Regions from separate parts of the Streptomyces sp. 17_S59 genome, predicted to be linked through region 2. Evidence: riboswitches for the same ligand, from Rfam matches in the RefSeq annotation. Region 2 holds a riboswitch; each other region holds the start of a gene.
What was found. A riboswitch is a leader RNA that binds a small molecule or an ion and turns the genes downstream of it on or off. The one in region 2 is predicted to bind cobalamin.
Positions count from the first base shown of each region.

Region 1: linked by a shared signal. The riboswitch ahead of nicT (Nickel transporter NicT) and the one ahead of AC1Z4A_RS21570 (ribonucleoside-diphosphate reductase subunit alpha) in region 2 are both predicted to bind cobalamin.
Region 3: linked by a shared signal. The riboswitch ahead of metE (5-methyltetrahydropteroyltriglutamate--homocysteine S-methyltransferase) and the one ahead of AC1Z4A_RS21570 (ribonucleoside-diphosphate reductase subunit alpha) in region 2 are both predicted to bind cobalamin.
Region 4: linked by a shared signal. The riboswitch ahead of AC1Z4A_RS06175 (cobalamin biosynthesis protein) and the one ahead of AC1Z4A_RS21570 (ribonucleoside-diphosphate reductase subunit alpha) in region 2 are both predicted to bind cobalamin.

Region 1 covers NZ_JBXOWD010000001.1:6,355,583-6,363,197, forward strand. Annotated here, with positions in the region: gene AC1Z4A_RS28760 (APC family permease) at 1-256, opposite strand, end outside; gene AC1Z4A_RS28765 (FAD-dependent monooxygenase) at 405-1,640, shown strand; cobalamin riboswitch at 1,710-1,927, shown strand; gene nicT (Nickel transporter NicT) at 1,957-3,090, shown strand; gene AC1Z4A_RS28775 (hypothetical protein) at 3,100-3,297, opposite strand; gene AC1Z4A_RS28780 (sensor histidine kinase) at 3,503-4,666, opposite strand; gene AC1Z4A_RS28785 (response regulator transcription factor) at 4,659-5,414, opposite strand; gene AC1Z4A_RS28790 (hypothetical protein) at 5,476-5,895, opposite strand; gene AC1Z4A_RS28795 (molybdopterin-dependent oxidoreductase) at 5,892-7,034, opposite strand; gene AC1Z4A_RS28800 (alpha/beta hydrolase) at 7,126-7,615, opposite strand, start outside.
Region 2 covers NZ_JBXOWD010000001.1:4,734,071-4,741,685, reverse strand. Annotated here, with positions in the region: gene AC1Z4A_RS21590 (hypothetical protein) at 1-445, shown strand, start outside; gene AC1Z4A_RS21585 (aspartate/glutamate racemase family protein) at 456-1,064, opposite strand; gene AC1Z4A_RS21580 (DUF3311 domain-containing protein) at 1,310-1,579, shown strand; gene mctP (monocarboxylate uptake permease MctP) at 1,576-3,216, shown strand; cobalamin riboswitch at 3,570-3,709, shown strand; gene AC1Z4A_RS21570 (ribonucleoside-diphosphate reductase subunit alpha) at 3,881-6,283, shown strand; gene AC1Z4A_RS21565 (ribonucleotide-diphosphate reductase subunit beta) at 6,283-7,299, shown strand; gene def (peptide deformylase) at 7,373-7,615, opposite strand, start outside.
Region 3 covers NZ_JBXOWD010000001.1:7,129,223-7,136,837, forward strand. Annotated here, with positions in the region: gene AC1Z4A_RS32035 (cation-translocating P-type ATPase) at 1-1,884, shown strand, start outside; gene aceA (isocitrate lyase) at 2,176-3,468, shown strand; gene AC1Z4A_RS32045 (hypothetical protein) at 3,681-3,923, shown strand; cobalamin riboswitch at 4,021-4,163, shown strand; gene metE (5-methyltetrahydropteroyltriglutamate--homocysteine S-methyltransferase) at 4,335-6,659, shown strand; gene AC1Z4A_RS32055 (universal stress protein) at 6,782-7,615, shown strand, end outside.
Region 4 covers NZ_JBXOWD010000001.1:1,434,761-1,442,375, reverse strand. Annotated here, with positions in the region: gene cobO (cob(I)yrinic acid a,c-diamide adenosyltransferase) at 1-150, opposite strand, end outside; gene AC1Z4A_RS06185 (putative cobaltochelatase) at 150-2,237, opposite strand; gene AC1Z4A_RS06180 (cobyric acid synthase) at 2,404-3,942, opposite strand; gene AC1Z4A_RS06175 (cobalamin biosynthesis protein) at 3,939-4,901, opposite strand; cobalamin riboswitch at 4,960-5,079, opposite strand; gene AC1Z4A_RS06170 (hypothetical protein) at 5,185-5,835, opposite strand; gene AC1Z4A_RS06165 (ATP-binding cassette domain-containing protein) at 5,832-6,737, opposite strand; gene AC1Z4A_RS06160 (hypothetical protein) at 6,873-7,121, opposite strand; gene AC1Z4A_RS06155 (anion permease) at 7,148-7,615, opposite strand, start outside.

The sequences.
Region 1 (7,615 bases), 1.6 Mb from region 2:
GCGACGCCCCCAGCTCCGCCCAGATCAGCCCGTCGGCCAGCGCCAGGACCGCCCCCGCGACGAAGCCGATGACCGCCTGCGGCCCGCCGAAGGCGGCCACCATCAGCGGGATGGTGACGAAGGGGCCGATGCCGCACATCTGGCTCATGTTGATGGCGGTGGCCTGGAACAGCCCGATGCGGCGCACGAACCCCACGTTCGGGTCCGCCGCCCCCGGCCCGCCGGACCGGTGCCCTCTGCCTGCAGTGCCTGTCATTGGCGCAGCCCCTCTCGTCGTCCACTGCACTCGTACACCGGCCCGCCCGGCACGTCCATCACCTGCGCGGTGTCGCGAACACTGGTGGTGAGCCCGACGAACCGTCAAGATCTGGGAACCGGAGAACCAGTGGAAGAAGGGAAGAGAGATGCCCGGAAGACGCAGAGGACGCATCGCCGTCGTGGGCGGCAGCATCGCGGGCTGTGCCGCCGCACTCGCCGCGACCCGCGCCGGAGCGGACGAGGTCGTGGTCTACGAGCGGGCGGCCGGCGCGCTCCAGGACCGGGGCGTCGGCCTCGCGATCCACAACGACCGCTACGCCGAGCTGGAGGCGGCCGGATATGCCGACGCCGCCATGCCATGGGTGCCCCTCACCCGGCGCACCTGGATCACCCGCGACGGCGAGGAGCGCGCCGGACGACGGCTGGGAGCCGTGCCGTTCCCCTTCCGCTCCTACAACTGGGGCGCTCTGTGGCAGGAGTTACGCGCACGCATCCCCGCGTCGGTCGAGTACCGCCAGGGCGCGGCCGTCGAACGGGTCCTGCCCGAGCCGGACGGGGTCACGCTGTGCCTCGCCGACGGGACGACGGACCGCTGCGACCTGGTCGTCGGCGCGGACGGCTACCGCTCGGTGGTACGGGCGGCCACGAGCGCCACCGCGCCCGCCTACGCCGGCTACCCGGCCTGGCGCGGCACCGTGCCCGCCGAGGCGCTGCCGGAGCCGCGCTCCGCCTGGCCCGAGGGCGAGGCCGCGAACATCGCCTTCCCCGGCGGCCACATGATCGTCTACCGCATCCCCGGCCCGGGCGGCACGGGCGTCTCCGCCAACTGGGTGCTGTACACCTCCGCGCCGCCCGGCACCGCAGCGGCCCTCCGCGACCCGACGAGCCTGCCGCCGGGCAGGGTCACCGACGACCTGCTGGCCCACCGGGCCGCCGTGACCGAACGCTGCTTCCCGCCCTACTGGCGGGACTTCGTCGCCTGCACGCCCCGGTCCACGGCCGCCGTCCAGCCCCTGTACGACCTGGCCGTGCCGCACTACGGCGAGGGCCGCATCGTGCTCGCCGGGGACGCGGCCGCCGTGGCCCGCCCCCACACCGGCAGCGGCGCCGCCAAGGCGCTGCAGGACGCCACGGTCCTGGAACGCGTCCTGCGGTCCGCCGGCACCTGGGCGGAGGCGGTGCAGGCGTACGACGCCGAACGCACCCCGAGCGGCCGGGCCCTGGTCCGGCTCGCGCGCCGGCTCGGCCGGGCGCAGGTCCTGGCGACGCCCGACTGGCACACCATGGACCAGGCCGCCCTGGAGCGGTGGTGGCGGGAGGCGTCCGACGGCGAGCGCGGCTTCGGCGGCGAGCGCCTCGGCGCCCCGACCGGCCCCTCCTGACGTGCACGGACGGCTTCCTGCGAAGAAGTGGCACTTGCCACTCTTTTCCCCCGGCGGCGGGCCGGGACGTTAAGGTGGCCCGGCCGTGGTGATCGGGAAGACCGGTGCGGACCCTCGTGGTCCTATTCCGGAGCGGCCCTCGCCACTGTGACCGGGGAGTTACCGTCCCGGCCGCGTGCCCCACCCACGGGCGCGCGGAGCCACTGGCGCCGTCCGGCTGCCGGGAAGGCGGGACGGTCGCGTGTGTACCCGTAAGCCAGGAGACCGGCCACGGCATCTCACAGAACATCCACGAGGTGCTGGAGCGTGACCCCGAATGACCCTGCCCACCCCCACCCCCACCACCGGCAGTTCTGCCGGAACTGAGCCCTCCGCGCTGCCCGCCTTCCGCTGGCAGCGCCAGGACACGATACGGACCGCCGGCCTGCTGGCCGTCGTAGCCGCCCTGCACGTCGTCGCCTTCGGCGTGCTCTTCCTGCTCGTCGTCCCCCACCACTACACCGTCGACTCCAAGGTCTTCGGTGTCGGCCTCGGCGTCACGGCCTACACCCTCGGCATGCGGCACGCCTTCGACGCCGACCACATCGCCGCGATCGACAACACCACCCGCAAGCTGATGGCCGACGGCAAGCGCCCGGTGTCGGTCGGCTTCTGGTTCGCCCTCGGGCACTCCAGCGTCGTCGTCCTCCTGACGCTGCTGGTGGCCGGCGGCACCCGGCTGGCCGGGACGCTGATGGACGAGGAGTCCACCACCCACCAGACCCTCGGCGTGGTCGGCACCACCGTCTCCGGCGGCTTCCTCTACCTCATCGCCGCCCTCAACCTCGTCGCCCTCGCTGGCATTCTGCGGGTCTTCCGCGCGATGCGCCAGGGCCGCTTCGACGAGGCGGAGCTGGAGGAGCACCTGGACTCGCGGGGCTTCATGAACCGCATCCTCGGCCGGCTCACCCGGTCCGTCTCCCGGCCCGGGCAGATGTACCCGCTCGGCTTCCTCTTCGGCCTCGGCTTCGACACCGCGACCGAGGTCACGCTGATGGTGATGGCGGGCAGCGGGGCCGCGGCCGGCCTGCCCTGGTACGCGGTCCTGTGCCTGCCGCTGCTGTTCGCCGCCGGAATGAGCCTGTTCGACACGCTCGACGGCACGTTCATGAACTTCGCCTACCAGTGGGCGTTCTCCAACCCCGTCCGCAAGGTCTACTACAACCTCACCATCACCGGCCTGTCCATCGCCGTGGCCTTCCTCATCGGCACGATCGAGCTGGTCGGGGTCCTGCACGAGAAGATGGACCTGACGGATCCGGTGACCGGCTGGATCGCCGGACTCGACCTCGACAACGTCGGGTTCGTCATCGTCGGGCTGTTCGTGGTGGTGTGGGCGGCCGCGCTCGCCTACTGGCGCATCGCCAAGGTCGAGGACCGCTGGGCGGTGCGTGCCTCTGCCCGCCGCTAGGGCCGTGCGTTAGGGCCGGGCGCAGCCGCGGGTCGCGCACTCCTTGCGCACGCTGATGACGGGGAGCTTGTTGCCCGCGGACTCCTCGCTGACGACGACGGGGGACGGGCCGCCGCAGGTGAGGCACGTACGCGACGAGGGGTCCCGCTCCCGGTCGATCGTTGCGGCGATCCTGCGCAGTGGGTCGGCGGTGTCGTCGTCGGGCATGGGCCATCCCGTTCGCTTCGGCGGTTCCCGCTCCGCGCGGCCGGAGGGGTGGGTGCATCGTGGCGCACGACGCGTGATCACGTCAGCGGGTTGGGGGGTGACCACCCTTTGGGTGGGGGGTCTTTCCCCCACCCCGCCCCTTCCCGCAGCTTCCGATATGCGGCTCCGCCGCAGGGCGGGGGCTCCGCCCCCGGACCCCCGCTCCTCAAACGCCGGAGGGGCTGAAATTGCCCCCTGGTTCGGGAAAGGGCGGGATCGGGGAAAACTCCAGCGGCAGCACCACCTCGAAGCGGCACCCGCCCCCAACGTTCCGCACCGACACCGCACCCCCATGCGCCTCCACGATCCCGCGCACAATCGCCAGCCCCAACCCCGCACCCCCCGTCCGCGTCCGCGCCTCCGACCCCCGCCACCCCGTGTCGAACACCCGCGGAAGGTCCTCCTCCGGGATGCCGCCGCAGCCGTCCGTGACGGAGAGGACGACCGTGTCCTCCTCCTGCCGCGCGGCCACCGTCACCGTCCCGTCGGCCGGCGTCCGGCGCACCGCGTTGACCAGCAGATTGCCCAGCACTCGCGTCATCTCCCCGCCGTCCGCCTCGACCGGTACCGCGTCGACGCCGTCGCCCGTCAGCCGGACGCCGCGCTCGCGGGCCAGCGGGCCGACCCCGGCCAGGGCGTCGTCCACCAGGTCGTACGCCGAGATCCGGGCCGGGTTCAGCGGCAGCGCCCCCGCGTGGATGCGGGACAGCTCGAACAGGTCGCCGACCATGGAGTCGATACGGTCCACTTCGGTGCGGATGCGGCGGAGGTAGCGCGCGGGGTCCTCGGCCACGCCGTCCTCCAGTGCCTCGGACATCGCCCGCAGCCCGGCCAGCGGGGTGCGCAGGTCGTGCGAGATCCAGGCGACCAGCTCGCGGCGCGAGGCGTCGAGGGCACGTTCGCGCTCCCGGGACTCGGCGAGCCGGGCCCCGGTCGCGGCCAGCTCGCGGGAGAGCGCGTCGAGTTCGGCCGTGGCCCCGCCGCCGGGGGCCGCGAACGTGCCGTCCTCGCCGAAGGAACGGGCGGCGCGCGTCAGGGCGTTGCTGCGGGCCACCACCCAGCGGCCGAGCAGCAGCGCCGTCGCGAGCGAGACCACGGCGGCCATCGCGCACACCGTCGTGACGACGGTCAGGTCGTGCGCGGAGAGGAACATGGCCCGGGCCACGGCCAGCGTCCCGGCCAGCATCGCGGTCACCGACACCACGGCCACCACGGCCAGGGACACCGCGACCGACCGGCGGCGCAGCACCCGCAGGGCAACGGCCCCCAGCAGCCCGGCCGCCACGGCGCCGAGCAGGGCGTAGCAGGCGATCAGCAGCACGTCACGCACGGCCGTCCGGCCCCGTTCCGTCCGTCCCTGCTCCGTCCGCCGCGGGCGGGTCGAAGCGGTAGCCGACGCCCCACACCGTCCGGATCAGGCTGGGCCGGGCCGGGTCGTCCTCGACCTTGGCCCGCAGCCGCCGCACGTGCACCGTGACGGTGGACACGTCCCCGAATTCCCAGCCCCACACCTCGCGCATCAGTTCCTCGCGCCCGCAGGCCCGCCCGGGGTGCCGCAGCAGGAACGCCAGCAGGTCGAACTCGCGCACGGTAAGGGCCAGTTCGGTGCCGTCCCTGGTGGCGCGCCGGGACGCCGGATCCAGGGTCAGGCCGGCGGCCCGCAGCGGGGGCGCCGCCCCCGGACCGGCCGCCCCGGCCGCGCGGGCGCGGCGCAGCACGGCCGCCACGCGCAGCACCAGCTCCCGGGGCGAGAAGGGCTTGGTGACGTAGTCGTCGGCGCCGACCTCCAGGCCCAGGATGCGGTCCTCCTCGTCGCCGCGCGCGGTGAGCATGACGACCGGCACCGGACCGTGCTCGCGCAGCCTGCGGCAGACCTCCAGGCCGTCCATGCCGGGCAGCATCAGGTCGAGGACGACGAGATCGGGCCGCGCGGCCGTGGCCCGGTCCAGCGCGGCGGGACCGTCGGCGGCCCGGTCGACGGTGAAGCCCGCCCGGCCGAGATAGCCGGCCACGACCTCGGCGACGGTGGGGTCGTCGTCGACCACGAGCACACGGGCGGGGGGTGTCTGCTGCTGCATCCCGCAAGCCTCGCATCCTCGCGGGGAAACACCGTCCCGCCGGGGGAGGGGAGAGGGGGTGTCAGCTGCGCGCGCGGCGCCGCCGCACCCGCCGCCACCACCGCACGCCGACCAGCCCCGCCGCCACCGCGAACGTCGCCCCCATCGTGAGCACCCAGTTGCGCGGGTAGTCCAGCGGCAGCACCGAGGGGTTCTGGGTGGCGCCCGGCCGCAGCAGCGCGGGCGAGGCGACGGCCGTCAGACAGGCCGCCACCAGCAGCGTGCCCCGCACCACGCGCCGGGCGGGCAGCCGGGAGACGGCGATGCCCGCCGCCAGTGTCAGCGGCGCCACCAGGCCGTCGTGGACGATCAGCGGCCCGATCATCCACCGCCCCACGGACCAGGGGTAGTGCGTGCCGCCCTTCCCGAACAGCAGCGAGTAGACGCCCACCCCCATGATGACGATGCCCAGCGCCCCGAAGGCGGTCCGCAGCGGTGTCACAGCACCTCCAGCGACGAGATCCACTTCGTCTGCAGCACCCCGGGCCGGTTGGGGGCGATGATGCGCGCGGGGTAGCCGTGGTCGTAGGACAGCTCCTCGCCGTTGAGGCGCAGCGCGAGCAGCGTGAGCGGGTCGCGCGCATGGGTGTGGGCCATGGTCGTCACCCGGTGGTTGCCGTCCTGCTCCAGCGAGGTCACCCGGATCCGGACGTCGGCGGGCGCGCCCGCCCGGTCCAGCAGGTCCCGTACGCGGACGCCCGTCCAGACAGCCGTCTTGCTCCACCCTTCGACGCAGGCGATCGACAGTGTCGCCGTCTGCTGCGGCAGCGCGCGCAGCTCGTCCAGCGTCAGCTCGTACGGGCGCGGACCGTCGACCCGCAGCCGCCAGTTGCGCACCATCTCCTCGGTCACGCCCGCGAGGGCGGCGGTCCGGGTGACGGGGAGGCCCTGCGGGCCCCGGTCCGGGTGGCGGGGCGCCAGCAGGTCCAGCCGGGCCAGCGGGGGGAAGGCCTGGCCGACCGTCGTGACGGTCACCGCGGCCACCGCCGTGCCCACCGAGGCCAGCAGCGCACGTCGGTCGGCGTTGTCCTCGGCCCAGCGCTCGGGATCGGCCAGCGCACGGCGCCGCCAGTGCGCCCTGATCTGCGGTGCCTTGACGGCCAGGTGCAGGACCAGCGCCCCGAACAGCAGCCAGCCCACCGCGAAGTGCACCGGCACGAACGAGAACGGCCACGGGGACCACTGCGAGGTGTTGAGCAGCCCCGTGACAAGCTCGAAGAGGGCCGAGGCCCCCAGCACCAGCACCGACAGCCGCTCCAGCCCGTGCCCCATCGAGCGCAGGACGGGCCGTACGAACAGCCGCGGGTAGACCGTCCACAGCTTCGCCAGCAGCAGCGGGACCGCCGCGATGCCGCTCGCCACGTGCAGCCCCTGGCTCACGCGGTAGCCCCACACGGGGCGGCTGGGCAGGGAGTTCGCCAGGAAGGCGGGTGGCTGCTCCTGGTAATGGCTCATCAGCCCCGTCACGAAGCACACCGCGACCGCCAGCCCGAGCCAGCGGCCGATCGCCGTGGCCGTGCGGGCGTCGTGGAGCCTGCCCGAGAAGGCAGGGGCCGGAAAGGTCGGCAATGGGCGTTTCATGCCCCTATCACACCGCGCGCGGAGGCGGTAGGCGCGGATCGACACTTCACGAATGGCGGACGTCGGCAGACGGCAGCGGGCGTCACGGGCGTCAACGGACGCCGCCGCCCCTGCGGTCCGGCCCGGCCCCGGGCAGCCCGGGGCCCGCGCAGCGCACGTCCGCCCTCGGCACCGTGCCGTCCACCAGGTACGCCGCCACCGCATCGTCCACGCACGCGTTGCCCCGGCCGGCGAACACGCCGTGCGAGTAGTCGTCCTCCAGGGTCACCAGGCGGGAGCCGGGGAGGACGCGGCGCAGGGCACGGGCGCCCGCGAGCGGGCTGACCGGGTCGTGGGCCGAGGCCACCAGCAGCACCGGGGGTGCCGAGCGGCTGCCGAGGGCCGGGCGGTGCGCGGGGCGGTGGTGCCAGTACGCGCAGACAGCCGCCTCCAGGCCGGTCAGGACGGGCAGCGGGTCGAGCCGGCGCAGCCGGCGGATGCCGTCGACGACCTGCCCGGGGGTCGGGCCGGGCCCGTCGGCGCACTTCACGATGCGGTTCGCGGCCTCGTAGTTGCGGTTGCCCGGGGAGTCGAACGGCGCG
Region 2 (7,615 bases):
AATCGACGTATTTGTGAGCCAAAAGCTGGTGAAGCTTGCCTATTTGGGTTCTCGCAAGAGAGGGGGCAAGGATTCGCGGCGTCAGATTGCCGAGTTGGTAGGTACCCTGTGCGTATCGTATCTGGGCCCAGCGGAAATAGACTTGCGGCGTGTGCGCAGAACACTGAAGGCGCGGAAGGATGACGACTGCTGGCGCGCCGCCGGGCAGGCCGCCCTTCAGGCCAAGAAAATTCTGGGCTCGGCCAAGACGCGCGGTATTGAATTCGTCTGGGACTACGACTGTGACCCGGGCTTCCCCGTTGACGAATCGACTCAGCGCGTCTGGTCGAGCTGCGACCCAGCCTCGGACGTCAGCTTCGTGGTCGTGCCGGGCTACTTGGCAGACGGTGAGCGCTTCATGCTGCAGCAGGTGTTCACGGACTGCCCCGTGGAGCAAGCGCACTGAGCACCCCGACTCACACCGGCCCGCCCCGCCACGTCGGCAGGGCCCGCTGCCCGACGGCGACCTCGAATGCGGCGCATGCCAGCAGCCGCGTCGAGTCCAGCGTGGGCAGCGGCGACACCTCCGGGGCCACCAGGAGCGGGATCTCCGTACAGGCGAGGGCGACCGCGTCACAGCCGCGCGCGGCCAGCTGTTCGATGATGCGTACGTACTCCCGACGGGAGGTCTCGGTGAACACGCCGTTCAGCAGCTCGGCGAAGATGACCTCGTTGACGATCCGCCGGTCGTCCGCGTCCGCAACCTCCGCGGCGATCCCCCGCCCGGCGAACGCCCTCCGGTACACCGGTCCGTCCATCAGATAGCGCGTACCCAGCACGCCCACTCGCCCGTACCCTTCGCGCGCCGCGCGGTCGGCGATGACCTCGGCGATGTGCAGGCCGGGAAAGGCGAGTTCCGGGCCGGGCCGTTCAAGTGCCTGATGGGCGGTGTTGTCCGGGCAGACGAAGAAGTCAGCACCGGCCCGGGCGAGCCGGCGCACGCTCTCGGCAAGGGTGGAGCGGATGGCGTCGTGGTCTCTCTCGTCCAAGGCGGGCATGCTGCGGGCCAGGGCGATGAAGTCCATTGTCACGTCGGGGTGTTCATGGGGACCGAGTTCCGCGAATCCCTCACGGCAGAAGGTCCGGAAGCAGAGCGCCGCTCCCTCCGCGCTGTGAGCCAGGATGCCCGGGTGCTTCGTGGTGTTCCTTCCCGCCGTCGCCGCACCAGCGTTGCCATTCCGATATGCGGATGGGGGGTGACGTCCGGAGGCTCCCTCCCCTAGATTTCCTGCGCATTACGCAAGTGATCGCGCAGGGACGGAGCCACCGCATGTCGGAACCACCCGAGCAAACACCCGAGTCCAGCCGCAAACCGGTGGTGACCGTGCCCCTGGTCGTCGCGGGCGTATGCCTGGCCATACCGTTCGTGGCGATGCTGTGGGTCGGCTCCTACGCCCGGCTCACGCCGTCCTTGATCGGCATCCCCTTCTTCTACTGGTACCAGATGCTGTGGGTCGTCATATCGACGCTGCTCACGGTCGTGGCCTACCTGATCGTGCGACGGCACGAGCGTCTGCGCAGGGGTGGTGAGCAGCGGTGAAGGACGGCGTCAACGGCGTGGCTCTCGCCGTCTTCATCTTCTTCTTCCTCGCCGTCACGGTCATGGGCTTCATGGCTGCGAAGTGGCGGCGGGCCGGGACCGCAGAAAACATTGACAGCCTCGACGAGTGGGGGCTGGGCGGCCGTTCCTTCGGCACTTGGGTGACCTGGTTCCTGCTCGGCGGCGACCTCTACACCGCGTACACCTTCGTGGCCGTGCCGGCGGCCATCTACGCGGGCGGTGCGGCCGGCTTCTTCGCCGTGCCGTACACGATCCTGTGCTACCCGCTGGTCTTCACCTTCCTGCCCCGCCTGTGGTCGGTGTCCCACCGGCACGGGTACGTCACCTCGTCCGACTTCGTCCGGGGCCGCTTCGGCTCCCGGGGGCTGTCGCTCGCGCTCGCGCTGACCGGCATCCTCGCGACCATGCCGTACATAGCGCTGCAATTGGTCGGCATCCAGGCGGTGCTCGATGTGATGGGCGTCGGCGGCGGGGCGGACGCGAACTGGTTCGTGAAGGACCTGCCCCTGCTCATCGCCTTCGGCGTGCTCGCGGCCTACACCTACTCGTCCGGCCTGCGCGCCCCCGCACTGATCGCATTCGTGAAGGACGCCCTGATCTACATCGTCATCATCGTGGCGATCATCTACATCCCGATCAGGCTCGGCGGCTTCGACCACATCTTCGCGAAGGCGGGCGAGGCCCTCTCCGCCAAGAACCCCGCCACCGGCAAGCCCCGCGGCTCCCTGGCCACCGGCCCGCAGGCGCAGTGGGCGTACGCGTCGCTCGCGCTCGGCTCGGCGATGGCGCTCTTCCTCTATCCGCACTCGGTGACGGCCGTCCTCTCCAGCAAGGGCCGCAACGTCATCCGGCGCAACACCACCATCCTGCCGCTGTACTCCCTGATGCTGGGGCTCCTGGCGATGCTGGGGTTCATGGCCATCGCGGCCGGGGTGAAGGTCAAGAACGGCCAGCTGGCGATCCCCCAGCTGTTCGAGGACATGTTCCCCGACTGGTTCACGGGCGTGGCCTTCGCCGCGATCGGCATCGGGGCGCTGGTCCCGGCGGCGATCATGTCGATTGCAGCGGCGAATCTCTTCACGCGCAACATCTACAAGGACTTCATCAGGCCGGACGCCTCGCCGGAGCACGAGGCGAAGGTCTCCAAGCTGGCGTCGCTGCTGGTGAAGGTGGGCGCGCTGGCCTTCGTCCTCACCATGGACAAAACGGTCGCCATCAACTTCCAGCTGCTCGGCGGCATCTGGATCCTCCAGACCGTCCCTGCCCTGGTCGGCGGCCTCTTCACCCGCTGGTTCCACCGCTGGGCGCTGCTGGCCGGCTGGGTGGCGGGCATGGCGTACGGCACATGGCGGGCGTACGAGACGCCGAGCGCGACGCAGGACCACTTCGGCAACACGAACGTGATCCCGCTGATCGGGGAGAAGGGCTACATCGGACTTACGGCTTTTGTGTTCAATGTCCTCGTAGTCGTGATCATGACTTTTGTCCTCAAGGCGGTGGGCGCGCCGGACGGCGTGGACCAGACGAAGCCGTCGGACTACACGGCCGACGCGGGCGACCCGGGCGTCGAGCCGGAGCTTCCCCCGGCCACGGCGGGGGCGCCCGCGGCGCACTGAGGGGCGCAGCCCGCACCCGCTCCCCGAGCCGGGGGCTTCGTCCAGAGAAATGTCGTCAGACAAATACCGTTCGTCCCGGAACGCCGGACAGGCTGGAATGATCCAGTCCGTCCGGCGTTCGGCGCTCCCCGGGCCGATCACGGAGGCGTCGGGAGAACGCCGCAGCGACCTCCTCGCGGCCCCGGGACACCCCTCCCGGACCCGTCGCCCGAGCCCCCCTCCCAGGGCCCCTCACGCCCCCTCCCAGGCCCCGCGGCGCGCCGCCCCCAACACCCCACCGCAGCACCCCGATAGCACATTCCGCAACCGCTTCATGACGGCCCGACACAACATGTGGGGGTGCCTCCGGAGCCCAGCACTAGATGTATGCTCGTCTCCGCTGTCGTCGCAGGGGAATCCGGTGGAAATCCGGAACTGTCCCGCAACGGTGTATGTGTGCGCATATACCCAGTGCACCTGAAGTCCGACGACCTGCGGACAGCGCGCCCACCACCCGAGCCTGCCCCGGCTCGGCCATGGGCGTTGAATTCGTCCGGGCCTCGCGGGTTGGGCCGGCGGACGCCTACGAGGCATGCCCTGGCACACCCAGGAGACAGGCATGCCCGTATGCGACCGTCGAGCACTCCCGAGCGGCCCACCCGACCGAGCGAGGGAGAGCCCCACCGTGACCATCGCGCCCGCGGATCCATTCTCAGGTCCCGTCTCAGCGAACACGGAAGCGACCGACGGCCCCGGGACCGCGCTGCTGCGCGCCCTGACCGACCTCACCGCCGATCTGCCCGCCACCGACCCGGGCAAGGTCGCCGCCGCCGCCCTGCGCGGCCGCAGCGCGGCTGCGGACGAGGCGGAGCTGCGCTCCCTCGCCACCGAGGCGGCCGCCGGCCTGATCGCCGAGGAGCCCGAGTACTCCAAGCTCGCCGCCCGTCTGCTCACCCGCGCCATCGCCGAGGAGGCGGCCGGCCAGGGTGCGACGTCCTTCTCCGCCTCGGTCGCCGTCGGCCACCGCGAGGGCCTCATCGCGGACGAGACCGCCGCGTTCGTGGCCACCCACGCCGAGCGCCTCGACGCCCTGGTCGACCAGGCCCTGATCGACGGCGCCGACGACCGCTTCGGCTACTTCGGCCTGCGCACCCTGCACAGCCGCTACCTGCTGCGCCACCCGATCCACCGCGACGTGATCGAGACCCCGCAGCACTTCCTGCTGCGCGTCGCCTGCGGCCTCGCCGAGGACCACTCGGAGCGGGCCCTGGAGGACGTCGCGGAGCTGTACCGGCTGACGAGCACCCTCTCGTACCTGCCCTCCTCCCCCACGCTCTTCAACTCCGGCACCCGTCACCCGCAGATGTCGTCCTGCTACCTGCTGGACTCCCCGCTGGACGAGCTGGACTCGATCTACGACCGCTACCACCAGGTGGCGCGTCTGTCGAAGCACGCGGGCGGCATCGGGCTGTCGTACTCGCGCATCCGCTCGCGCGGCTCGCTGATCCGGGGCACCAACGGTCACTCCAACGGCATCGTGCCGTTCCTGCGCACCCTCGACGCCTCCGTCGCCGCCGTGAACCAGGGCGGCCGCCGCAAGGGCGCCGCCTGTGTCTACCTGGAGACCTGGCACGCCGACATCGAGGAGTTCCTGGAGCTCCGCGACAACACCGGTGAGGAGGCCCGCCGCACCCACAACCTCAACATCGCGCACTGGATCCCGGACGAGTTCATGCGCCGTGTCGAGACGGACGCGGACTGGTCGCTCTTCTCCCCGGCCGACACCCCGGACCTGGTCGACCTCTACGGCGACGAGTTCGACGCCGCGTACCGCACGTACGAGGCCGAGGGCAAGGCCGTCAAGACCATCCCGGCGCGGGTGCTGTACGCCCGGATGATGCGCACCCTCGCGCAGACCGGCAACGGCTGGATGACCTTCAAGGACGCCGCCAACCGCACCGCCAACCAGACGGCCGAGAAGGGCGCGGTCGTCCACTCCTCGAACCTCTGCACCGAGATCCTCGAGGTCACCGACGACGGCGAGACCGCGGTCTGCAACCTGGGCTCGGTCAACCTCGCGCAGCACCTCGGTGCCGACGGCGAGCTGGACTGGGAGAAGCTCGACCGTACGGTCCGTACGGCCGTCACCTTCCTCGACCGCGTCGTGGACATCAACTTCTACCCGACCGAGCAGGCCGGCAGCTCCAACAGCCGCTGGCGCCCGGTGGGCCTGGGCCTGATGGGTCTGCAGGACGTCTTCTTCCGCCTGCGCCTGCCCTTCGACTCGGCCGAGGCGAAGGAGCTGTCCACCAAGATCTCCGAGCGGATCATGCTCGCGGCGTACGAGGCCTCCGCCGACCTCGCCGAGCGGCACGGCCCGCACCCGGCCTGGTCCGCGACCCGCACCGCCCGCGGCGTGCTGCACCCGGACCACTACCCCAACGCCGTCGCCGCCTGGGAGGACCGCTGGGAGGCGCTGCGCGCCCGCATCGCCGAGGTCGGCATGCGCAACTCGCTGCTGCTCGCCATCGCCCCGACGGCGACCATCGCCTCCATCGCGGGCGTGTACGAGTGCATCGAGCCGCAGGTCTCCAACCTGTTCAAGCGCGAGACGCTCTCGGGTGAGTTCCTGCAGGTCAACACCTACCTGGTGGACGACCTCAAGAAGCTCGGCGTGTGGGACCGCGCCACCCGCGAGGCCATGACCGAGGCCAACGGCTCGATCCAGGACATGAAGTGGATCCCGCAGGACGTGCGCGACCTGTACCGCACCGCCTGGGAGATCCCGCAGCGCGCCCTGATCGACATGGCCGCGGCCCGTACGCCGTACCTGGACCAGAGCCAGTCGCTCAACCTGTTCATGGCCTCGCCGACCATCGGCAAGCTCAGCTCGATGTACGCGTACGCCTGGAAGCAGGGCATCAAGACGACGTACTACCTGCGCTCCCGCCCGGCCACCCGGATCGCCCGCGCCGCGTCCGGCGGTGCCGCCGCCCCCGCCACCATTCCGGTGCAGCAGGCCGCGCCCGACGCGGACGCCATCGCCTGCTCCCTTGAGAACCCCGAGTCCTGCGAGGCCTGCCAGTAATGTCCGCCGAACGCCAGAAGAACCTGCTCGACCCCGGCTTCGAGCTGACCCTGCGCCCCATGCGGTACCCGGACTTCTACGACCGCTACCGCGACGCGATCAAGAACACCTGGACCGTCGAGGAGGTCGACCTCCACTCGGACGTCGCCGACCTGGCGAAGCTCTCCCCGGGTGAGCAGCACATGATCGGCCGCCTGGTGGCCTTCTTCGCCACCGGTGACTCGATCGTGGCGAACAACCTCGTGCTGACCCTGTACAAGCACATCAACTCGCCCGAGGCGCGCCTCTACCTGTCGCGGCAGCTGTTCGAGGAGGCCGTGCACGTCCAGTTCTATCTGACGCTGCTCGACACCTACCTGCCCGACCCGGAGGAGCGCGCGGCGGCCTTCGCGGCCGTCGAGAACATCCCCTCCATCCGCGACAAGGCGCAGTTCTGCTTCAAGTGGATCAACGAGGTCGAGAAGCTGGAGAGCCTGCAGACGAAGGCCGACCGCCGTCGCTTCCTGCTCAACCTGATCTGCTTCGCCGCGTGCATCGAGGGCCTGTTCTTCTACGGCGCCTTCGCCTACGTGTACTGGTTCCGCAGCCGCGGCCTGCTGCACGGCCTGGCGACCGGCACCAACTGGGTGTTCCGGGACGAGTCCATGCACATGGACTTCGCGTTCTCCGTCGTGGACACCGTCCGCGAGGAGGAGCCGGACCTCTTCGACGACGAGCTGCAGCAGCAGGTCACGGACATGCTGAAGGAGGCCGTCGAGGCCGAGCTGCAGTTCGCCCGCGACCTGTGCGGTGACGGCCTGCCGGGCATGAACACCGACTCCATGCGCGAGTACCTGCAGTGCGTCGCCGACCAGCGCCTGCAGCGCCTGGGCATCGCCCCGGTGTTCGGCTCGGAGAACCCGTTCTCCTTCATGGAGCTGCAGAACGTCCAGGAGCTGACCAACTTCTTCGAGCGCCGCGCGTCCGCGTACCAGGTGGCGGTCGAGGGCACCGTCGGCTTCGACGAGGACTTCTAGTCACACGGTAGGCACATGAGGAAGGGCCCGTACGGAGCGATCCGTACGGGCCCTTCCTCATGTCATGCGTTGATCAGTCGTTGGCGACGACCGGGTAGCGCGGGGTGCCCTCCGCCATCTGCTTCAGCGCGTCCTTGCGGTCCCGCTTCGACAGGCGGTCGATGTACAGGTAGCCGTACAGGTGGTCCGTCTCGTGCTGGAGGCAGCGGGCGAAGTAGCCCGTGCCCTCGACGGCGATCGCGTTGCCGTGCATGTCCTGGCCGCGCACCACGGCGTAGTCCGGGCGCGCCAGGGACGCGTACGCGGTCGGCACCGA
Region 3 (7,615 bases), 2.4 Mb from region 2:
GTCGCGCTGTCCGGCGTGGTGCTGCTCGTCGGGATCGTCCGCGGGCAGCCCGTGGAGCTGATGGTGGTCGCGGCGATCAGCCTGGTCGTCGCGGCGGTCCCCGAGTCGTTGCCGGCCGTGGTGACGCTCGCCCTGGCGCTGGGCGCGCACCGGATGGCCCGGCGCCACGCCATCGTCCGCAGACTGCCCGCCGTCGAGACCCTGGGCTCGATCACCGTGCTGGCCACGGACAAGACCGGCACCCTCACCGAAGGGCGGATGGCCGCGCAGCGGCTGTGGACCCCCGGCGGCGGCGAGGCCACCGTCTCCGGCATCGGCTACGTGCCCCAAGGGCGGGTCGAACGGGACGGACACGTGCTCGGCGCCGATCAGGCCGCGGACCTGTCGGAGTTGCTGACTGCCGCGGTGCTGTGCAACGACGCGGCTCTGCAACCGCCCGGCGCCGGGAACGGGACGTGGACGGCCCTGGGCGATCCCACGGAAGCGGCCCTGCTGACCGCCGCGGCGCGACTCGGCCTGAATGCCGCGGAGTTGCGCGAGCGCATGCCGCGCGTGGACGAGATCCCGTTCAGCAGCGAGCGCAAGCGCATGACCACCGTGCACCGCTGCCCCGGGGGAGAGCTTCGCGTCGTCTGCAAAGGCGCCCCCGAAACCGTTCTTCGCACGGGACTCCTGGCGGACGGCGGCCCGGAGTCCCGCGACCGGGCGCTGGAGCGGGCGCGGCAATGGGCGCAGCAGGGATACCGGGTCCTGGCCGTGGCCGCGGCCGGCAGAGCGGAGCCCGCACCGGACGACCGGGAGAGGGACCTGACCCTGCTCGGGCTGGTCGCGATCCTCGACCCGCCGAGGGAGGCGGCCGCGGGCACGGTCACGGCGTGCCGGGCGGCGGGCATCACTCCCGTGCTCGTCACCGGGGACCATCCGCTGACCGCCGAAGCCGTGGCCCGGCGGCTGGGCATCGCCTCCGCCCGGGACGAGGCCGTCACCGGCGAGGGGATCCGGCGCGGTACCGCAGGGGATCCCACGGCGGTGCGCGTGTTCGCCCGTACGACACCCGAGCAGAAGGTCGGCATCGTCGAGTCGTGGCGCCGGGCCGGGCACGTGGTGGCCATGACGGGCGACGGCGTCAACGACGGGCCGGCACTGCGCCGGGCGGACATCGGGGTGGCCATGGGCCGGCGCGGGACGGAGGTCGCCCGGCAGGCAGCCGACCTCGTCCTGGCCGACGACGACATCGGCACGGTCGTGGCCGCCGTCGAAGAGGGCCGCCGGGTCTACGCCAACGTACGGCGCTTCCTGCTCTACGCCCTGGCGGGCGGCAGCGCGGAGATCCTGGTCATGCTCACGGGCCCGGCCCTGGGCATGCCCCTGCCGCTGCTCCCGGCCCAGATCCTGTGGATCAACCTCCTCACCCACGGCCTGCCGGGCGTGGCGATCGGTGCCGAACCCACCGCCGGCGACTCGATGCACCGGCCGCCCAGGCCACCGGAGGAGAGCGTGCTGGGGGAGGGACTGTGGGCGCGCATCCTCGTGCTGGGCGTCCTCATCGCGGCGCTGACCCTGACCGTCGGGCACTGGGCCCACGACACGGGCCGCCCCTGGCAGACGCTGGTCTTCCTGGTCCTGGGCGCGACCCAGCTCGGCGTGGGCCTGGGGTCACGGGCCCGGCCCGGAACCCTGGCCAATCCCTTCCTCCTCCTGGCGCTGGCGGCCGCGCTGGCCCTGCAGATCGCAGGAGCGTACGTGCCGCTCCTGCGCGAACTGCTGGGCACCCGGCCCCCGGCCCTGCCCGACGCGGGCCTCGTGTGCGCCGCATTCGCGCTCGGGTACGCGGCGATGCGTCTGCAGGCGTGGCTGGTGCCGGAGGGCGGCGGGGGCCGGTGACGCCTCGTGGGAGACGGGCAGGCCCTCGTGCCACCCAACCGGCGTGCGTCTTCGCAGACTTGGCAGAACGTGCCCGGAAGATTCGCAACACTTGGCATGGAGCCACACTTGATGGCACTCAGTGCCACTGCCAGAGTCGTCGTGCGGCCCGCAGGCCCGGATTCCTCCGCTTCCGCTCACCACCGATGGCACTGCGGGCCGCACTCCGGGGGAAATTCCCTGCCCTTCACATGCCCGGCAGGAGCCCCGGACCCCCGACCACTGCTCCCACACCGATCCCAGGAGACAGTCATGGCACAGGCAGCGACGGGCAACCGGACGACCGCCGAGGACCTCGCCCGGCGGTGGGCGACCGACCCCCGCTGGCAGGGCATCGAGCGGACGTACAGCGCGGACGATGTGATCCGGCTGTCCGGCAGCGTCCGCGAGGAGCACACCCTTGCCCGCCGCGGGGCCGAGCGCCTGTGGCGGCAGCTGCACGAGCGCGACTACATCCACGCCCTCGGCGCGCTCACGGGCGGGCAGGCGGTGCAGATGGTCAAGGCCGGCCTCCAGGCGATCTACCTGTCCGGCTGGCAGGTCGCCGCCGACGCCAACCAGGCCGGGCACACCTACCCCGACCAGAGCCTCTATCCCGCCAACTCGGTGCCGCAGGTCGTGCGTCGCATCAACAACGCGCTGCTGCGGGCCGACCAGATCGCCACCGCCGAGGGCGCGGGTGACACCACCGACTGGCTGGCACCCATTGTCGCGGACGCCGAGGCGGGCTTCGGCGGCCCGCTCAACGCCTTCGAGCTGACCAAGGCGATGATCGCCGCGGGTGCGGCCGGCATCCACTACGAGGACCAGCTCGCCTCCGAGAAGAAGTGCGGCCACCTCGGCGGCAAGGTCCTCGTCCCCACCTCCCAGCACATCCGCACCCTCAACGCCGCCCGCCTCGCCGCCGACATCGCCGACGTGCCCACCCTCGTCGTCGCCCGTACGGACGCCCTGGCCGCCAACCTGCTGACCAGCGACGTGGACGAGACCGACGCGCAGTTCTGCACCGGGGAGCGCACGGCGGAGGGCTTCTACCAGGTGCGCAACGGCATGGCGCCCGTGATCGCCCGCGGCCTGGCCTACGCCCCGTACGCCGACCTCATCTGGGTGGAGACCGGCACCCCCGACCTGGCCCAGGCCCGCGAGTTCGCCGAGGCGCTCCACCACCGGTACCCCGGCAAGATGCTGGCCTACAACTGCTCGCCCTCCTTCAACTGGAAGGCCGCGCTGGACGACGACCAGATAGCCAAGTTCCAGCGGGAACTGGGCGCCATGGGCTACCGCTTCCAGTTCATCACCCTCGCCGGCTTCCACTCCCTCAACCACGGCATGTTCGACCTCGCCCGCGGCTACGCCGAGCACGGCATGACCGCCTACGTCGACCTCCAGGAGCGCGAGTTCGCCGCCCAGCAGCACGGCTTCACCGCCGTCAAGCACCAGCGGGAGGTCGGCACGGGCTACTTCGACCTCGTCTCCACCGCCGTCAACCCGGCCTCCTCGACCACCGCGCTGACCGGCTCCACCGAGGAGGAGCAGTTCCACTAGGAGCGCCCGCCCGCCTGGTTCACGTCCCTACGGAGGGCATCCGGCGTTCTTCACCACTGACGCCTACGCCCACCACCTCGTCCGGCAACGGCTTGGGGCCTGAGAGCCCGGCATGCCCTCAACCTGGGGGACGCAGCCGGTTCGCCACGGCGGGGCCGGACCGTCGTGGCGAACCGGGGCCGCCCGTGACGTGACTCGCGAAGGAGAGTTCCGTGCCCTGGCAGCCCAGTGCCCCGGACCCCGGGTCCCCCTGTCCGCCCCCGTCCGCTCACTGCGTCCTCCTCAAGCCCGGCGAGCTGTTCCTCGCAGCCCCGCCCGGGGTGAGCACCCGGGCGCACGTCCCCGACCTGGAACGGGTGGAGCAGCGCATCGGGATGGACGAGGTCGTCGAGGGGCTGCTGAGTGCTGCCCAGTGCCTCCGCCCCGGCGAGGACCTGTGTGACGCGGGTATGTGACCGACATATGAACAACCCTGTTCGAGAACGGGATTCTCCCTCTAGGGTGGCCGGTGCAGCCGGTTCGCCCCGTCCGCCAGGCGGGATGCGTCGCAAGAGGGAACCCGGTGGGAATCCGGGACTGCCCCGCAGCGGTGAGCGGGAACGACCGCCGTCATACGCACTGGGCCCGGGCGGGTCCGGGAAGCGACGGCCAGTAGGTGTCTGCCCCGGCAGACGTGCCCGCGAGTCCGAAGACCTGCCGCTGCCCGCGTGCGAGCGTTCGCGCGCGGCAATCCCGGTGACCTCGAGGGCGGGTCGGCGTACACGGCGGACGGGCACGCACGACGGTGGTGTCCCGGCCGGCCCGTCGTCCCTTCGCGCCCTCCTCGTGCACCGGGGTTCCGGAAGAAACTCGCGAAGGAGAGTTCCGTGACCAGCAAGTCCGCAGCCGCGGCAGCACGCGCCACCGTGCACGGCTACCCCCGCCAGGGCCAGGGCCGAGAGCTGAAGAAGGCGATCGAGGGCTACTGGAAGGGCCGCGTCACCGCCGACGCCCTCCGGGAGACGGCCGCCGCACTGCGCCGCACCAACTGGCGGCAGCTCGCCGACGCAGGCATCCACGAGGTGCCCACCGGCGACTTCTCGTACTACGACCACGTCCTGGACACCAGCGTCATGGTCGGCGCGATCCCCGCCCGGCACCGCGCGGCCGTCGAAGCCGACGCCCTGGACGGCTACTTCGCCATGGCCCGCGGCACCCAGGACGCGGCGCCGCTGGAGATGACCAAGTGGTTCGACACCAACTACCACTACCTGGTCCCGGAACTCGGCCCCGACACCGTCTTCACCACCGACTCCACCAAGCAGGTCGCCGAACTCGGGGAAGCCCTCGCCCTCGGCCTGGCCGCCCGCCCCGTCCTCGTCGGCCCGGTCACCTACCTCCTGCTGGCCAAGCCCGCGCCCGGCGTCGCCCCCGGCTTCGAGCCGCTGACCCTCCTCGACCGGCTCCTGCCCGTCTACGCGGAGGTGCTGGCCGACCTGCGGGCCGCCGGGGCCGAATGGGTCCAGCTCGACGAGCCCGCGCTGGTCCAGGACCGCACCCCGGCCGAGCTGAACGCCGCCGCCCGCGCCTACCGCGAGCTGGGCACCCTCGACGACCGCCCGAAACTGCTGGTCGCCTCCTACTTCGACCGCCTCGGCGAGGCCCTGCCCGTCCTGGCCAAGGCCCCCGTCGACGGCCTCGCCCTCGACTTCACCCGCTCCGCGGCCGCCAACCTCGACGACCTCGCGGCCGTCGGCGGGCTGCCCGGCAAGCGCCTGGTGGCCGGCGTGGTCAACGGGCGCAACGTGTGGATCAACGACTTCGAGAAGTCGCTGGCCACCCTGGGCACCCTCCTCGGCCTCGCCGACCGGGTCGACGTCGCCGCCTCCTGCTCCCTGCTGCACGTCCCCCTGGACGCCACGGCCGAGCGCGAGATCGACGGACAGATCGCCCGCTGGCTCTCCTTCGCCCGCCAGAAGGCCCACGAGGCCGTCACCCTCGCCAAGGGGCTCGCGCACGGCACCGGTGCCATCGCCGCCGAACTCGCCGCCAACCGCGCCGACCTCGCCTCCCGCGCGGGCTCGGCCATCACCCGGGACCCGGCGGTACGCGCCCGCACCTCCGCCGTCACCGACGCCGACGCACACCGCTCCCGGCCCTACGCCGAGCGCGCGGCGGCCCAGCGCGCCCACCTGGGGCTCCCGCCGCTGCCCACCACCACGATCGGCTCCTTCCCCCAGACGACCGAGCTGCGCACGGCGCGCGCCGACCTGCGCGCCGGACGCATCGGCACCCAGGCCTACGAGAAGCGCATCGAGGCGGAGATCGGCGAGGTCATCGCCTTCCAGGAGAAGACCGGCATCGACGTGCTGGTGCACGGCGAGCCCGAGCGCAACGACATGGTGCAGTACTTCGCCGAGCAGCTCGCCGGCTACCTGGCCACCCGGCACGGCTGGGTCCAGTCCTACGGCACCCGCTACGTCCGCCCGCCGATCCTCGCCGGCGACATCTCCCGCCCCGAGCCGATGACGGTCCGCTGGACCCGCTACGCCCAGTCGCTCACCGAGCGCCCGGTCAAGGGCATGCTCACCGGGCCCGTCACCATGCTCGCCTGGTCCTTCGTCCGCGACGACCAGCCGCTCGCCGATACCGCCCGGCAGGTGGCCCTCGCCCTGCGCGACGAGGTGAACGACCTGGAGGCCGCCGGGACACCGGTGATCCAGGTGGACGAGCCCGCCCTGCGCGAGACCCTCCCGCTGCGTGCCGCCGACCACGCGGCGTACCTCGCCTGGGCCACCGAGTCCTTCCGGCTCGCCACGAGCGGCGTCCGGCCGGACACCCAGATCCACACCCACATGTGCTACGCCGAGTTCGGCGACATCCTGACGGCCATCGACGACATCGACGCCGACGTCATCAGCCTGGAAGCCGCCCGCTCGCACATGCAGGTCACCGGCGAGCTGGCCACCGCCGGATACCCGCGCGAGGTCGGCCCCGGCGTCTACGACATCCACTCCCCGCGCGTCCCCACTGCCGCCGAGGCGGCGGACCTGCTGAGGAAGAGCCTGGCCGCGATCCCCGCCGACCGCTTGTGGGTCAACCCCGACTGCGGCCTGAAGACCCGCGGCTGGCCCGAGGTCCGCGCCTCCCTGGAGAACCTGGTGGCGGCGGCCCGTGCGGTGCGGAAGGAGCTGGACGGCACGGCCTCCTGACGCGTGGGCCCGGACCGGCGCTCCGGCGCCGGTCCGGGCCCCGGTCTGCGCCCGTGGCGCGGCAGCCGCCGAGGATGCACGCTGGAAGCGGAGGTCAGGCCAACACCGGAGGTGGTCTCCGGATGGATGTGAGCGCTGCGTCGGTGATCGCGGAGGTCTCCGACCACCCCCTCAGCAATCACGCCGTGCGCTGGGCGGCGGACGAGGCGGCCCTCCGGGGCATGCCCCTGCGGCTGGTGCACGTCCAGGCGGGGCCGGTGAGCACAGCCCCCGGCACGGCGCCCGGAAGCCGGGCCCACTCCTGGGCCACGCACCTCCACGCCCGGGGAGAAACCCTGCTGCGCGAAGCGCGCGACGAAGCCCTGCGCTGCCACCGGGAGCTGGACGTACGCACGGAACTGGCCTCCGGACGGCCGGCACGCGTGCTGCGCGAAGCGGCCGGGGCCGCGAGCCTCGTCGTGCTGGGCACGCCGCGGTATGCCGGAGCGTCCTCGTTGTTCGCTCCCCGGGACGAGGCCGACGCCTTGATCGGCCACGTTCCCTGCCCGGTCGTGCTCGTGCGGGAGCCTCCCTCCGGCGTGCCGGCCGATGCCCCGGTGGTGGTGGAAGCGGACGGCTCGCCATCGGCGGGCGCCGCCGTCGACCTGGCCTTCGAGGAGGCGTCCCTGCGCGGCATCGGCCTCGTCGCGATCGAGGTGCGCAAGCCCCGGGACGCGGGACGGAGCGACGTCCTGGAGGAAGCCCGGGTGGATATGGCGGAGTTGCTGGCGGGACGCCGCGACCGGTACCCGGGCGTCGAGGTCCGTCAGGAAGTGCTCACCGGCGATTCCGCGGCGATGCTCGCCTCGGCGGCCCGCCGCGCACGCTGCCTGGTGGTCGGCTCGCACAAGCGGGGCAGAGTGACGGACGCGCTGCTCGGATCGGCCATCGGCACCCTGATCCACGGCACGGACTGC
Region 4 (7,615 bases), 3.3 Mb from region 2:
GCCCTGGTTCCAGGCCCGCAGGGCCAGCCCGAAGGCGGCCGTCGACTTGCCCTTGCCGACGCCGGTGTGGACGAAGACCAGCGGCCGGTTGCGGCGCTGACGTGTGGTGAGTCCGTCGTCGGGAACGACGGAAGGCTGTCCCTTGGGCATTACGCGGCCCTCCTGTTGTTGGTGTTCCTCACGGTACGTACAAGCGCGAAGACGTTGTCTGCGCGCAATTCGTCGAGCGTCACGACCGGCCCGCCCAGGGCCCGGCCCAGCTCGCCCGCCAGTCCGAGCCGCACCGGGCCGGACTCGCAGTCCACGACCACCGACGCCGTGCCCTCGCCCGCCAGCAGCCGGGCCGCGCCCGCCGCCCGGGCCAGCGGCTCCGGGCCGCCCGTGGCCCGCCCGTCGGTCACCACGACCAGCAGCGGGCGGCGGGACGGATCGCGCAGCCGCTCCACCCGCAGCACCTCGTGCGCCCGCAACAGGCCCGCGGCCAGCGGCGTACGGCCGCCCGTGGGCAGCTTCTCCAGCCGCGCCGCGCCCGCCTCCACCGAGGACGTCGGCGGCAGCGCGACCGCCGCGTCCGCGCCCCGGAAGGTGATCATGCCGATCTTGTCGCGGCGCTGGTAGGCGTCCATCAGCAGCGAGAGCACCGCGCCCTTGACCGCGCTCATCCGCTTGCGGGCCGCCATCGAGCCGGAGGCGTCGACGACGAACAGCACGAGATTGCCCTCGCGGCCCTCGCGCACGGCCTCCCGCAGATCGTCCCGGCGGACCACCAGGCCCGGCCCCGAACGGCCCCGCGCCCGCTGGTGCGGGGCGGCCGCCTGCACCGTCGCGGCCAGGTGCAGCCTGGTCAGGGCACCGCCCCGGGGGCGGCGCGCCCCCGTCGTCCGCCCGTGCGCGGTACGGGCCCGCGAGCGGCGCCCGTCGGCGCCCTCGCCGAGACCGGGCACATCGAACCTGCGGGTCCGGAACGGCTCCGCGGCCGCGACGGCCGGAGCCTCGCCGCCCCCACCGCCCCCGGGCGCCGGTCCCTCCTGCGGGGCGGGGGCGTCCTGCCCGGCCGGAGCGGACTCCTCCCGGCGCTGGGACGGCACGTCGGGCGCGCAGTCCGCGCCCTGCGGCGGCTGCCCCCCGCCGTCCGGCCCACCGTCAGGTCCGTCGTCGGGACCGCCGTCCGGGCCGTCGCCGGGGCCCTCCGGGCCCGGATCGGGCTCGGGGTCCGGGTCCTCGTCCTCGAATCCGCTCAGGATCTCGTCGAGCTTGTCCTCGTCCAGACCGGGCGCGTCGAAGGGATTCCGCCGCCGCCGGTGCGGCAGCGACAGCAGTGCCGCCTGCCGCACGTCCGCGGTGGTGACGTCCGTACGCCCCGCCCACGCGGCCAGCGCCGCCGCCGTGCGCGCGGTGACGATGTCCGCGCGCATGCCGTCCACCTCGAACCCGGCGCACACCGCCGCGATCCGGCGCAGCGCGCCGTCCCCGAGCCGTACGCCCGGCAGCAGCGCCCGCGCGGCGGCGATGCGCTCGCGCAACGCCTCCTCCTCGGGGGCCCACTTGGCGGCGAAGGCGGCCGGGTCCTCGTCGAAGGCGAGACGGCGGCGCACGACCTCGACGCGCTCCTCGGTGTCGCGGGAGGCCGCGACCTCGACCGTCAGCCCGAACCGGTCGAGCAGCTGCGGCCGCAGCTCGCCCTCCTCGGGGTTCATGGTGCCGACGAGCAGGAAGCGGGCGGCGTGCCGGACGGAGACGCCTTCGCGCTCGACGTGCGAGGCGCCCATGGCGGCGGCGTCGAGCAGGCTGTCGATGAGGTGGTCGTGCAAGAGGTTGACCTCGTCGACGTAGAGCACTCCTCGGTGCGCTTCCGCAAGCAGACCGGGCTCGAAAGCCTTGACACCCTCGGCCAGGGCCCGTTCGATGTCGAGTGCGCCGACGAGACGATCCTCGGAGGCGCCGACGGGCAGTTCGACCATCCTGGCGGGACGGGTCTCACCCGCGCCGCTCGTGTGCGGTGCGTCCGGGCACGTCGGGTCGGGCGTCGCCGGATCGCAGGAGAAACGGCAGCCCGCGACGACGTCGATCTCGGGAAGCAGAGCCGAAAGCGCGCGCACCGCAGTGGATTTGGCGGTCCCTTTCTCACCCCGTACGAGAACTCCGCCTATCGATGGTGAGATCGCGTTGAGCAGGAGGCCCAGCCGCATGTCGTCCATCCCGACGATCGCGGTGAACGGGTAGGTGGCCGAGGACATCAGCTGGTACCCCTTTCGAGGTAATCGGTTCGGGCAGGCGCTTCAGCGGCCGGGCTATCTGTGACGGTGTGGCCGTCGGCCCCGCTTCCGCGGGGATGTTCCGCTGCTCGGCGACCACTTGGTCGAGTCCTTGCTGTCGTGCCCGCACACGCGGGGGTACTCATCCTCACGGCGCCCCCGGCGGAATGAACGGGACGCCCGTCGGCACCCCGTCCTCGATCAGCCGCAGCAGCGCGTCCGTATCGGCGTGCTCCTCGACGAGGTCCCCCAGCCGGTCCAGCTGCTCCTCCCGCAACGCCCCGAAGCTCGTGTCCGGTGCCGGGACGAATGCTCTTCCCGCCGCCTGCGCGACCCGCCGCAGGAACGCCCGCCGGAAGCCGTCGCTCTCCAGCGAGCCGTGCCAGTGCGTGCCCCACACCGAACCCACCCGGCAGCCGTCCAGGAAGGGCTCGCCGTCCAGGACTTCGGCGACGCCGTGGTGGATCTCGTACCCCTCCACCGGCTCACCCAGCGCCTCGCCGACCGGCCGGGCCAGGGTCTTCTCCACCGCGAACCGCACGCGCACCGGCAGCAGGCCCAGGCCCTCGACCGTGCCCGCCCTCGACTCGACCTCGTCGTCGATCCGTTCACCCAGCAGCTGGAAGCCGCCGCAGATGCCCAGCACCGGGCGACCCTCGGCCGCCCTGCGCCGCAGCGCCTCCGCCAGCCCGCGCTCCCGCAGCCACGCCAGCGCCCGCACCGTCCCGCGGGTGCCCGGCACCACGACCAGGTCCGCGTCGGCCAGCTCCTCCGGCCGGTCCACGAAGCGCACGACCACGCCCGGCTCGGCCGCCAGCGCGTCGACATCCGTGAAGTTGGACATCAGCGGCACCGCGCACACGGCCACCCGCAGGACGTCCGCGCCGTGCGGCGGGGCCACCACCGACTCGCGGACCGCGCCCCGCAGGGAGACGCACAGGCCGTCCTCCTCGTCGATGCCCAGGCCGTGGGCGAACGGCAGCACGCCGAAAGTCCGCCGGCCCGTCAGGCCGCGCAGCATCTCCAAGCCGGGCTCCAGCAGCGACACGTCGCCCCGGAACTTGTTGACCAGATAACCCGCTATCAGCTCCTGGTCCTCGCGCGAAAGCAGCGCCGTCGTGCCGAAGAAGGACGCGAAGACGCCGCCCCGGTCGATGTCGCCGACCACGACCACGGGCAGCCGCGCGGCCCGCGCTATGCCCATGTTGACGATGTCGGAGCGGCGCAGATTGATCTCGGCGGGGCTGCCCGCCCCCTCACAGATCACGGCGTCGTGCGTCCGCCGCAGCTCGGCCAGACAGTCCGTCACCGTGCCGAACAGCTGCTCCTGCCGCCCCGAGTGGTAGCCGCGGGCGCTCAGCTCGCCCACCGGCTTGCCCATGAGCACGACCTGGCTGCTGCGGTCGCTCCCGGGCTTGAGCAGCACCGGGTTCATGAGCGCGCTCGGCTCGACGCGGGCGGCGGCCGCCTGCATCGCCTGCGCGCGCCCTATCTCCGCGCCGTCGCGCGTCACATACGAGTTGAGCGACATGTTCTGCGCCTTGAACGGCGCGACCTTGACGCCCTTGCGGACCAGCCAGCGGCAGATCCCGGCGGTCACCACGCTCTTGCCCGCGTCCGAGGTGGTCCCGGCCACCAGCAGGCCCCCACCCGGTGAGCCCGTACGCCCGCTCCTGTCGGCTGTCACCGATTCCTCCCCGCCTTTCTGAACAGGCTGCCCACCGTGCGGGCCGCCACCGCCGTCCCCAGGGCCAGCAGCGACACCCGGCGCGAGAGCCGGACCGCGCGCTCGATGTCGGCCGTCCGCACGGGACGGTTCTCCCCGCCCAGGACGGGCCGGTGCTCGACGCGGCCGGCGTAGGCGAGGGTGCCGCCGAGACGTACGCCCAGGGCCCCGGCGAAGGCGGCCTCGACCGGACCGGCGTTGGGGCTGGGGTGGCGGGAGGCGTCGCGCCGGGCCACGCGCAGGGCGCCGCGCGGATCGGGGCCGGCGAGGATCGTGAGGGCGGCGGTCAGCCGGGCGCCGGGCCAGCCGACGACGTCGTCGAGGCGGGCGGAGGCCCAGCCGAACCGCCGGTGGCGGGGCGACTTGTGGCCGACCATGGCATCCAGGGTGTTGACCGCCCGGAAACCCACCAGACCGGGCAGGCCCGCCAGGGCGCCCCAGACCAGAGCGCCCACGACGGCGTCGGAGGTGTTCTCGGCCACGGACTCCACCACGGCCCGGGCGATCTGCTGCGCGTCCAGCGCCTGCGGATCGCGGCCGCACAGATGCGGCAGCCGCTCCCGGGCGACCTCCAGGTCCCCGGCGGCCAGCGCCCCGCCGATGGCCCGGGCCTCCCGGCCCAGGGACGTGCCGCCCAGGACGGCCCAGGTGGCGGCGGCGGTCAGCGCGATCTCGGCCGCGCGGTGGCGGCGCGCGGCACGGGCCAGCAGCCCGGCCCCCGCGACCGCGCCGCCCGCGCAGACCAGGGCGTGCAGGGAGCCGTAACCGCGGTGGTCGCGCCACAGCCGCCGCTCGACGGCCTGCGCGGCCCGCCCGAACGCGGCCACGGGGTGCCCACGACGGGGGTCGCCGAGGAGCAGGTCGCAGGCGAAGCCCAGGGCGGCGCCGTACGCGAAGGAGTAGCGATCGCGGCCGGGCATGGCGAAGCGGTGTCCTCACTCAGGGTCCGCGCCCTGGCTCGACGTGACCGGCGACCAGAGTCTCCTGGCTCCCGGATCCGCGCCGCCCCCGGCCTTCCGGCTCGCGCCGTGGCCATCGATTGGGGGGACACTCCCCGGTGACAGTGGCGGGACCGCGCCGGATTCGCACCGGCTTCCTCTGCTGTCGCCGTTTGGCTCGGGAAGTCCACCACGGGGCGGGAAGGGGCGTCAACTCGCCCTGACCCGGGCCCCGCCGCCGTGGTGACCGTATCGTCCGGCAGGTCTACCGGCGGCGTTGCGCCACCCACGACGACAGCAGGACCGCGGCCGCCGGCAGGACCGAGGCCCAGGCCACCAGGAGCAGGAGTTCGCCGGCCGGCGGGCGCGGCGGCGCCGAGCTCAACAGGCGGATCGTCTGGTTGGCGGGAGTGACCGGGCGGCCGACCAAGGCGATCAGGCTCAGCACGAGCGCTGTGGCGAAGGCGTAGCCCTGTCGTTCGATGACCGGGCGTGCGCAGCAGGTGCCCAGGGCGATGCCGGTGAGACCGCAAATCAGGTGGGCCGTAAAGCCGGTGGCCAGGTCGGCGGGCGTGTGCAGGCGGCCACTGGAGACCATCGGCCAGATCAGGGCGGCGCCGCTGAGAGCGAGCACACCGGCCAGGGCGGCGCAGGTCTTGCCGAGCAGGACTCGTCGGCGGCTGCCGGCGTTGACCAGGGTGACGGTGGCCTGGAGCGGGTCCTCGGTGTTGTGGAGGCTGAGGGTGAGCCACACACCGACCGGCAGCAGCGCGGCAGCGGAGGCCCCGTAACCCGGCAGGACCGAGCCCTGGACGGCGTAGAGGACCGCCAGAAACCCGAAGTAGGCCACCAGTTGGGGCAGGAACCGCTGGGACCGGAGGTAGTCCGCCAGGGCATAGCGGGCGATCGTCATCATCGGCGGCCTCCGGCAGGCTCGGCCGACGGATCCGTGAACGGACCCGTGAACGGCCCCGTCAACGGACCCGGGCGGACCTCGAAAACGGTGTACCCCTGTCTCAAGACCTCCGCGAGGACCGCGTCGGACCGGTCGGCGCCGACCTCAAGACATATGCGCCGCTCCTTCTCGCCCACGAACCGGACGCCCGGCAGCGCGCGCAGCGCCTCCGTCACGCGCGACCGGTCCACGCCCGCGCCGGGCATCATGCCCAGCGTGACCGCGAACCCTTCGGGTGCCGTCTCACCGATGGCTTGCCGGGTGAGGCGACCTCGGTGCAGCCCGTAGACCGCATCCGCGCTCGCGGCGACCGTGCCCGGCCGGTGCTCGGTGAGGAGAACGACCACTCCCGCGGCACGCCACTCCGCGAGGAAGTCCACGAGGACTCGATGGGTACGGGCATCGAGGCCGGACCACGGCTCGTCGAGTATCAGCAGCCGCGGGCCGCCGAGCACGGCCTGAGCGAGAGCGACTTTCTGGGCGTTCCCCTTGGACAGCGTGCTGATGGGCGCGTCGATGTCCCCTTCGATGGCCAGCCGGTCGAGCAGTTCACAGCCGCGACGAGCGGCATCCGCGGTCCGGAGTCCTTGAATCCGCCCCATGTGCAGGAGGTACGAGCGTGCGGTGAGCCGCATGTTCGCCGGAAGCCGCTCGGGCACATAGCCGATCCTGTCCGGGCGCCCGTGCACAGCGCCGGAACTGGGCCTCGTCAGGCCGGCGGCCACCTTGAGCAGAGTGGACTTTCCCGATCCGTTGCCACCGACCACCGCGGTGACCGTACCGGGAGCCAGATCGAGGGTGACGCCGTCCAGTACGCGCGGCCCTCGGCGTGTGTACCGGACGCCGACCGACTCCAATTGCACTCAAGGTTCCCATCTGTCCGTCAAACGCGATCACAACCCTGCCGGGCAAAGATAGTGAACGCGCGATCGGCGTAAACGGCGGAGGGGCGGGACCGGGGAAACCCCGGTCCCGCCCCTCCGTATGTGCGGATCGCGTCAGCCGACGATCAGATAGATCCCGTACCCCACCGCGGCCGCGCACAGCGCGAAGCACGCGTAGGCGCCGGTGCGTGCCAGGGCGGTCGTGCCGCCCGCGTCGGTCGCGGCATCGGCACCCGCCGCGGCCGCGGCTCCCGGCTTGCGGGACGTGCCGACGATGCCGAGCGTGAAGACGCCCACGAGGCCGACGGTGACCACGAGGCTCACGCCGAAGACCTGGCCGAGTGCTGCCCAGTCGATGTGCATGGTGGTTCTTCCTCCGTTGCCCGGCGTCAGCCGGTCGTCGCGGCGGCGGGGGCGGCCGGGGCGGCCGGTGCCGGGGTCAGGCCGCCGGCCGGCGGCGGGGCGACGGCCTGCAGAGCGGCCGTGACCACGCCGGCGGGCTCCTCGGGGAGGCCCTGCGGCGTGTTGAGGTCGTTGACGTTGTCCTGGGTGACCGGCTTGCGGCGGGAGGCCAGCCAGATGCCGCCGCTGACCGCCAGGCCGAGGACGGCGACCGCGGCGACGCCCCAGTCGCCCTGGTCGGCCAGGAGCGCGGCGCCGGCGGCGACGAGGCCCGCGGCCGGGAGGGTCAGGCCCCACGCGGCGACCATGCGGCCGGCGGTGGACCAGCGCACCACGCCGCCCTTGCGGCCCAGGCCGGCACCCATGATCGAGCCGGAGCAGACCTGGGTGGTGGAGAGCGCGAAGCCGATGTGCGAGGAGGCGAGGATCACCGTCGCGGCGCCGGTCTGGGCGGC